2 regions of the Gracilibacillus sp. Marseille-QA3620 genome follow, and region 1 is predicted to be linked to the other one. Evidence: predicted binding sites of a transcription regulator. Region 1 holds the regulator's gene; the other holds the start of a gene.

Region 1 (4,434 bases):
GCGGCATGGCTCATAGGATACATCAATTCTCTTTCCTTGGATGAATAAGCGCGGGGTATGTCCGCCAATTAAGTTACGGCAGCTTTCAAGCGATGGACATTCATCACATGTCTTCGTTTGAGTCGCATACTCATACAATTTGTTCATGCTCTTCTCAACCATGTCATTGGTCAATTCATCCTCATGCTCACGCAAAAAGGCGCGAACATCCGGGTTGCTCAAAACCAGATTGCGCATTTCATCCCATCTTTTCTGGAAGCTCTCTCGATTCCCCAGCTTATTCAATGAGTCCTGTATATTCTTCACTGCTTCTCACCTCCCTGCTGAGTTCCGCCTTGTATTTGTTCCTTCAGTCTCCGCGCCCTCTCAGCAATATCCTCCGTCTGAGCGGCTGGCTCCTTTTTCTTCTTGTCATCCATCCATTCTGGAATCATTTCTTTCCTTCCGGAGGTATTTACGCGGCGATTCGTTGTTTTGGCCGTTTTATTCTGCTTCTCATCGGCCCATTTTTGGTACTTCTTATGCTCACTCTTGGCTGTATCATAGGCTTCGCGTACGGTCGTAATCTTTTTGCGGGCCCAATGGGAGGCAATCGTCTCCACATAGCTTGCCTGAAGCTTCATATCCGAACGTAGCATGACATAATGGAGAAGGACATTAACAACGCCTGGCGGCAGCTTTTGATTAACCATCACCTTTTCAACAAGCGCCAGATCTTTCTCTGATGGCAGAGCGCCTTCAGATAAGCTGACTAGAAATTCCAGCGGTGATGTCGTTTCAAATGTATAAAGTAAATGCTCCTCAGGCGTTTTCGGCTCAAAGATGGTGCGCTCATATTCCGGCTGCACCCGTTCAATAATAGCCGGCATTTCCTCACCATGATTGATTAAGAACAGCTCACGCGCACTTTTGCGCAGCTCGTCAATATCTATCTCTTCATGCTCATTTTGACAGCGGAGGATGAGCTTGCTCATGTCCATAACCCCTATCTTGTAAAGATAGGCAAGCGTCGCGACCGCCTCCATAACAGCTGGAGTAAAGGATTTCCGCGAGATAAAGCTGCTCTTTAAGGACGCAAATAATAATTCAAAGTCAAATTGCTCAATGAAATTAGCGCTGTATCCCTGCACATCTTTAGAGAAGAACTGATTTTGGGTCGTTGTTTTCGGCTCAGCCAATTCCTTCGGATTCTTGAACTCTGATTCAAATACATCCGTAAATGAGTGAGTAACATCCTCATAATCATCTGGAATCTTCTTATCAGAAAACATCGATAAGAGCCGCTCATAATGTCTGCTGTCGAGCTTTTGCTGAAGATAAATTGGCAATAGATCATCGTGGAAAAATGCATCCGGCGTGAGCGGAGGCATGATTTCATAAATAAAGACATTTCCTTCGGCAGCAGCCTTCTTATAGGTCTTTAACAAGCCGATTCCTTCTAGCCTTCTGCGGCATTGATAGATGTCATCAAGCGGCATACCGAGTACATCCATCAGCCATCGGTGGGTGGTCTGCTTTGAATACATCATCCCGGTAGTCACCTCGTTAAGGAAGGTCAAATACAGCGAGATAGATAGACCGCCGATCAGCGGCTGATACAGATACTGAATCACCTTATGATCCATCTCTGACAATTTATCCTTATACAGGACAACATATCGATCTTTTGGGTTTACGAACATCCAGGAATATTGCATCATATTTACAAACCTTTCGCCTGCAAGAAGTGATAATGGCAAAAAAGAGCTAAAGAAACTGCCTTCAGCCCTGTTTTAATCTTCTTTTTTTATTAATTCCTTTAATTCCTTAATAAATACGTTGATATCTTTAAACTGTCGATAAACAGAGGCAAACCTTACATAGGCGACTTCATCCACCTCAGCAAGACGGTCCATGACCATCTCTCCAATATGGTCGCTCTTCACCTCGGAGAAGCCCTGATTTCGCAGTTCCTTCTCTACTTCTGTCGTGATTTCCTCTAGTTCCTTCAAGGCAACATGGCGTTTCTCACATGCCCTGATTAATCCGCGAAGGATCTTCTCACGACTGAATTCTTCACGGGCACCGTCTTTCTTCACCACAATCAAAGGTATTTCCTCTACCTTCTCAAACGTGGTAAACCGGTAGCCGCAGGACTCACATTCTCTTCTTCTGCGTATGGAACGACCTTCATCCGCAGGCCGGGAATCGAGCACTCTTGTCCCGTTATGGTGGCAAGTTGGACATATCATTTCGATTAGCACCGTCCCTTTCTCTATAGTTCTATCTTATAGAAACAAGCCCTTTTGGACAAGTGTTTGTTTCAAATAGACAAAAGCTGCTTTGTATTATACGGCGATTCGTCAAAAAAAGGATGCGATTCTTAATCGGCATCCCTTTCAAATAGTTGAATTTACATGGCGTGAACTCTTCTTACAGCAACAGGCCCCATTCCTCTTGGTATCTCAAAGGTTTCCTTCTTTTGAGCATTCAAGGCATCAGCGATATAGTTAGCTGCAACGTTCGGATCAAGGTCACCGCAAGTATATACATCAATACTAGCATAACCGTGTTCCGGAAAACTATGAATCGTTAAATGCGATTCAGAAATGATGACGACTCCACTGACTCCTTGGGGGGCGAATTTATGAAAGGCAACCTCTCTTACTTCAGCTCCCGACCTAAGTGCAGCATCTACAAAAATTTGCTCGATCTTATTCATATCGTTCAACTTTGTTAAATCACAGCCCCATAATTCCGAAATGACATGACGACCAATAGTTTTCATATTTAATTCCCCCTTCAAGCATTTAAACGAATTTGATACCTTCGTTTCTGGCCGCAACTGCCACGGGGGAAAGTTAGTCCTACGAGGTCCTAACCCTTTAAGCAGCCAGTGCCAGGATATGAAGTTCACGGTTTTTAGTATATAATTTTTAGGTTGTTTTTGCAACAAAACCCTGCCAATTCTTGTATTTCTTCCCATACTCGTTGTCCAAAAATAAACCGCTCCCATTTATACGGGAGCGGTTTTTACTATCCTTATTCAGCTTACTTGTGCTTTTTCCTTTACGAGTAAATGGGCTACATGGTTCACTAAATCTACAACCCTGCATGAATAGCCCCATTCATTATCATACCAAGCAAGGACCTTTACCTTTTGTTCGCCAATCACCATGGTTGACAGACTGTCAATAATGGTTGAATGCGGATTGGTGGTGAAATCAATGGAAACGAGCGGTTCCTCGCAAACCTCCATGATCCCAGCGAGCTTTCCGCCTGCTGCATTCCTCAATGCTCGGTTGACATCATCAGCCGTAACTGGTGTTTTCAAGTCAACGACCAAGTCCACAAGAGATACATTCGGCGTCGGCACACGGAGCGCTGTCCCGTGCAGCTTGCCCTTTAATTGTGGCAGAACGAGTGATAAAGCCTTGGCAGCACCTGTTGTAGTCGGAATGATACTTTGTGCACAAGCTCTTGCTCTCCGCAGGTCTTTATGCGGATTGTCGATATTATTCTGGTCATTCGTATAGGCATGAACCGTTGTCATCAAGCCATTATCAATGCCAAACTGCTCATCAAGCACCTTGGCAAGCGGAGCCAGGCAATTCGTTGTACACGAGGCATTAGAGATAACGAAATGATTGGCGATATCCAATTGCTCTTCATTGACACCCATGACAATTGTGACATCTTCGTTTGTACCCGGCGCTGTAAGCACTACCCTCTTCGCCCCAGCTGTTAAATGAAGAGATGCCTTATCACGATGATTGAATTTGCCAGTTGCTTCAATCACGATATCAATTTCAAGACTTTTCCACGGCAAAGCTTCCGGGTTTCGGTTATTAATCAGCAATACTTTCTTCCCATCCACGACTAAATGATCCTCATGTGGAACGACTTCCCCCTCAAATCGTCCATGAGTAGTATCATACTTTATTAAATGCGCTAGTGTTTCCGCAGGATAGCTGGCGTTGATCGCTACAATTTCCATGTTGTCTTCTTTGATGGCCTTCCGGAATACCATTCTCCCGATACGACCAAATCCATTGATTGCAACTCTAGCCTTCATTCCATTTCCCCCTAATATGAGTTATACAATTAACCAAAAATTATATAAATAGTATAGCACATTAGATAAAATACTGTATAGTTTGAACGCCTTTTTTTGGCAATTAAAACCCTTCCATTTGCATAAAATGGGAATAATTCAATGCGATAACTATTAGCATATAGGGTAGCCCTGGCAAACGATTCGAGGATGAACAAAGGATAATAAAAGGAGAGGGCTCTTTAAACTGGTACCCCTGTCAAGGACACATTAAAAAAAGAGACTAAGCTACGAGAAGATGATTCCTAAATTGAACAGGGGTCATCTTCTTTAAGTTCCATTGATAACGGTCATGATTATAGTAATTGATGTAGTGCTTTATTTTGGCCTTTAGTTCATTC
Region 2 (4,434 bases), 310 kb from region 1:
CTCTTTCATGCTTTTGTTCTATAATAAAGAGAAGAGAGTAATAGGAGGGAAGCAAATGAGATGCGGAGCAAAATGCTTCCTCGTTGAGATAGAGGCACAGGGTGAAAAACAAATGATGCCCATTACCGCACGGACACCTGCGGAGGCACGTAAAAGAATCCGCCTGGAATATGGAACCGAAGCCAGTATCCTTTCGGTAAAGGAAGAAAAGAAACCATCGAATGCATAAGGCATAAGGCGAGATCCTTTGTCGCAGGCTGAACGAAGAAACACTCCCTGTTTATTGGGGAGTGTTTTTTATTGTTTATGAGCAAGTATGTTTCAAATGGAATCATCAACCAATCTGGGTTTCAAATAGACGGTATGCCAAATGGAAACAAGATTGGCGCGAGATAAATAACCCCTAACAGCAGAATGAGCGAGAGCGATAGGAGGATAGAGAAAATCGATTGGGCAATTCTCCTTTTATTAGGGTTTTCAAAGGGAATTCCAATAACCCCTAAGATCAAGGTGACCAGCAGAAAAGGGATAAGGGAATAAATCCATGTCTGGCTGCTAAAGGCCGAGCCGAATATCATAAAGAAGATAAAGACGATAAAGGCGAGCAGTGTGAGGAGAAAGGACCATTGGTTGGCAAAGGTCTGAACCGCACTCTTTTTTTCTGATTTCATGTTCACCATTCCTTTGTGTAAATCTATAGACCATTATATAACGGTTCCGAATATTGGGAATGGGGTAAAAGTCTCTCCTTGCTGATCTATACATCTAGTATTAAAAACCATATGTGGGATTTATGGAAATAGATGAAGTGGTTGTTATTTACCTTGCATGAGGAAACACGTATAATAAATGGAAAGACGAAGAAATATGAGGGATTATTGATGAATGATAAAATGGATTTTATAGAGAATATTGGGTTAAATGAAAGGCTGAATCTTCACGAAATTCCAGAGATTGACCTTTATATGGATCAAGTCATTCAATTATTCGAGAATAAGTTTAAAGAAACAAAGCGGACTGATGATGAGAAGATTCTTACGAAAACGATGATTAATAATTATGCGAAGGCTAAAGTGTTCTTCCCAATCAAGAATAAGAAATACACGAAAAGGCACTTAATCTTGCTCAGTCTTATCTATCAGCTAAAAGGAAGCCTGTCCATCAATGAAATCAAAGGGATTCTTGACCCGCTCAATGAAAGAATTATGAAGGATGATCTCTCAATTGACTGGCTGTATGAGGCCTTCTTGAAGCAAACGGATAAGAATGCCGCCATTTTCACGGAAAGTATCGAAACAAGCATGAAGGAGCTTAAGGAGACAGCAGGAGCTAGTCAGGAGGAGGATGCGGAATATTTTGAGGAACTATTGGCCGTAGCATCGCTTGCTCATATGAGTCAATTGTATAAGCGGGCTGCTGAGAGCTTAGCCGCCAAGATTGAAGATAGACAGCCGAAAAAGGGGTAAATAAAAACCCCTTTTTCAGAAACCTGAATAAAGGGGATTGTCCGCGTTTTGTGTGTGAGTTGATGCGCTTTTGACAGCATCGGCTCTTTTTATTTGGATTTGATCTTTCCAGTCCATTTCTTGAAGCCGCCATCAAGCTGGTAAAGGTCGCGGTAGCCGTTTTTGTATAACATTTGAGCTGCTCTTGTGCTTCTCATACCACTTTGGCAGTATAAGTAGACAGGCTTGTCCTTGCGCAATTCCTTCATGCGCATCTTTAATTGAGTGGATGGAATGTTGCGGGCTCCCAAAATATGTCCGCCGTCAAATTCATTTTGTTCACGAACGTCAATCAGCTGGGCTTTCCGGTATCCAGCTTTGAACTCTTCTTGGGATAAGGTCTTAACCATTTTTTTTGTAGAGAAATAGCTGTAAATTGAATACGCAATGATCAGCACAGCCAGGCCAATCAGAATATATGTCGTTGGTGTCAATGAAATCCCCACTTTCTCGTTTGTTCCCTCATTTATTATACAGGGAGATATTTTGTCTGGCAAAATTTTTTTATGGCAATCCCTCTAAAAAGAATGCTTTAATCTTTACGACCCCTCCTTCGGACCGATATAATTTATATTCTGGCATTCGACATCAGTCTTCATCAAAAGGGGTTCATAAGCCAGAATAAGGACGAATATTGTAGAATGTAAGGCAAAAGTCCTAAATCCTAGTTATTGTTTGATTTTGTTCAAAATGGGTAGAAAAATGTTCATAATCGCAGATTCTCTTAAAATTCTGCCCATAGAGGAAGATTGACAATTCATTCGATAAATGCACAAATACAATATATAGTATGCGTTGAAAAAATAGGGACACAATATGTAGTTGAATTTCAAAAAGACGTATGATAACGTTATTTATATTAAAACAAACTGCATCAGAGAAAGAAAAACATTCATGAAGAATACTTAAGAGGTTGGGAGAGATCATATTGTATACTGCTGTTAATCATAAGCTGTCTGTAAATGTCGAAAGGTTGAATAAGGATATTGCCAATTTTCCACAGGTGTTTCCAATAACACCCGACATGAATAAGACTTATAAAGGTGTATCAAGACTTGTTATGATCGATCGCTATTCGTTTAAGGATACGGAGAAGCTTACGCTTGCCAATGGGGACTTCGTTGTCTTGACGATCAAGGAAGATCCAAAATTCCCAGCCCGCGGACTAGGATATATTCAAGAAATTGATTGGGAAAAGAAAACAGCCCATGTGCTTGTAGAAGAAGAATACAGAGCTTCGTTGGACAAGCATGATGAAATGAAAACAGGTTTGATTTGCAAGTCGCTTGATGTCATTGAAAAGCCGCTTGAGATTTACTATGAGCAAATCGCCAAACGCAATGCGCGCGGTTTGGCACAAGTGGAGAAGACAGAAGAGAAGCGTCAGGAATCCTTTGAGAGATTCTATCAGCAATTGGTTCAAACAAACTTTATCCCTGCTGGCCGTGTGCTGTATGGAGCTGGATCGGAGACAGAGGTGACATATTTTAACTGTTACGTTATGCCGTTCATCAAGGACAGCCGTGAGGGTATCTCTGAACACCGCAAGCAAGTTATGGAAATTATGAGCAGAGGCGGCGGAGTAGGTACAAACGGTTCTACCTTGCGTCCACGAAACACCCTTGCCCGTGGTGTTAACGGCAAATCCTCGGGAGCGGTTTCCTGGCTTGATGATATCGCGAAGCTGACTCATTTGGTCGAACAAGGCGGTTCACGTCGCGGTGCGCAAATGATTATGCTTGCTGACTGGCATCCCGATATTGTTGAGTTCATCATCTCTAAGATGCAAAATCCGAAAATCCTGCGCTTCTTGATGGAAGTATCAGAAGATGAGACGATTCAAAGGCTGGCTGCAGAGAAATTAAAATTCACACCTCTTTCCATTCAGGAACAAGCCATGTATCAGGGAATCGTGAACTATAAGACCATTCCAGGACTAGGCGGTTTCAGTGAAGCCATCATTCAAGAAGCAGAGGAAAAACTGGCGCACGGCGGCAATGACGCTGTCCATAATCCAGACTTCCTAACAGGTGCAAACATCTCTGTCTGCTTGACAAAGGAGTTCATGGATGCTGTTGAGAATGATGCTGAATATGAATTGCGCTTCCCTGATGTAGAATCCTACAGCCCAGAGGAAATGGAAATCTATAATAATGAATGGGCGGATTGCGGAGACGTACGGGAGTGGGAAAAACGCGGCTATGGTGTGCGTGTTTACCGTAAAGTGAGAGCGAAGGAATTATGGAATTTAATTAATATTTGTGCTACTTACTCTGCGGAGCCTGGTATTTTCTTTATCGATAATGCCAATGACATGACTAATGCAAAGAGCTATGGACAAAAGGTCGTTGCGACAAACCCATGCGGTGAGCAGCCTTTAGCTCCTTATTCCGTATGTAACCTGGCAGCCGTGAACTTAGCGGAAATGACAGATAAGGACGCAAAAACGGTCAATTTCGATAAGCTGAAGGAAACGGTTAAAGTCGGTGTTCGCATGCAGGATAATGTCATTGATGCGACTCCATATTTCCTTGAAGAGAATAAACGCCAAGCCTTGGGCGAAAGACGTGTCGGCCTTGGAGTTATGGGTCTTCATGATATGCTCATCTACTGTGAGAAAGAATACGGCTCAAAAGACGGCAATGAGCTTGTTGACCGTGTATTTGAAACAATTGCGACTGCAGCCTATGAGGAATCCATTGAACTCGCTAAGGAGAAGGGAAGCTTCCCATTCTTGGTTGGAGATACTGAGGAAGAAACAAAAGCATTGCGTGAAGCCTTTATTCAATCCGGCTTCATGAAGAAAATGCCGGAGCATATCCGTCAAGATATTCTCAAATATGGAATTCGCAACTCTCACCTGCTTACTGTTGCACCGACAGGAAGCACGGGAACGATGGTAGGAGTATCGACAGGACTTGAGCCATAC

What was found. The regulator NrdR, encoded in region 1, represses ribonucleotide reductase genes. The targets are predictions, from matches to a motif close to AACACNATATATNGTGTT.
Region 2: a site for NrdR is predicted at 2,281-2,298, ahead of ACY8DX_RS15245 (vitamin B12-dependent ribonucleotide reductase). Genes of this name have one in related genera too.

The regions. Positions count from the first base shown of each region.
Region 1 covers NZ_CM143102.1:3,326,639-3,331,072, forward strand. The annotation lists gene dnaI (primosomal protein DnaI) at 1-306, opposite strand, end outside; gene ACY8DX_RS16745 (replication initiation and membrane attachment family protein) at 303-1,700, opposite strand; gene nrdR (transcriptional regulator NrdR) at 1,773-2,231, opposite strand; gene speD (adenosylmethionine decarboxylase) at 2,393-2,767, opposite strand; gene ACY8DX_RS16760 (glyceraldehyde-3-phosphate dehydrogenase) at 3,026-4,054, opposite strand; gene ACY8DX_RS16765 (IS3 family transposase) at 4,317-4,434, opposite strand, start outside.
Region 2 covers NZ_CM143102.1:3,019,752-3,024,185, reverse strand. The annotation lists gene ACY8DX_RS15265 (hypothetical protein) at 56-229, shown strand; gene ACY8DX_RS15260 (hypothetical protein) at 351-671, opposite strand; gene ACY8DX_RS15255 (DUF1836 domain-containing protein) at 804-1,466, shown strand; gene ACY8DX_RS15250 (rhodanese-like domain-containing protein) at 1,556-1,855, opposite strand; gene ACY8DX_RS15245 (vitamin B12-dependent ribonucleotide reductase) at 2,434-4,434, shown strand, end outside.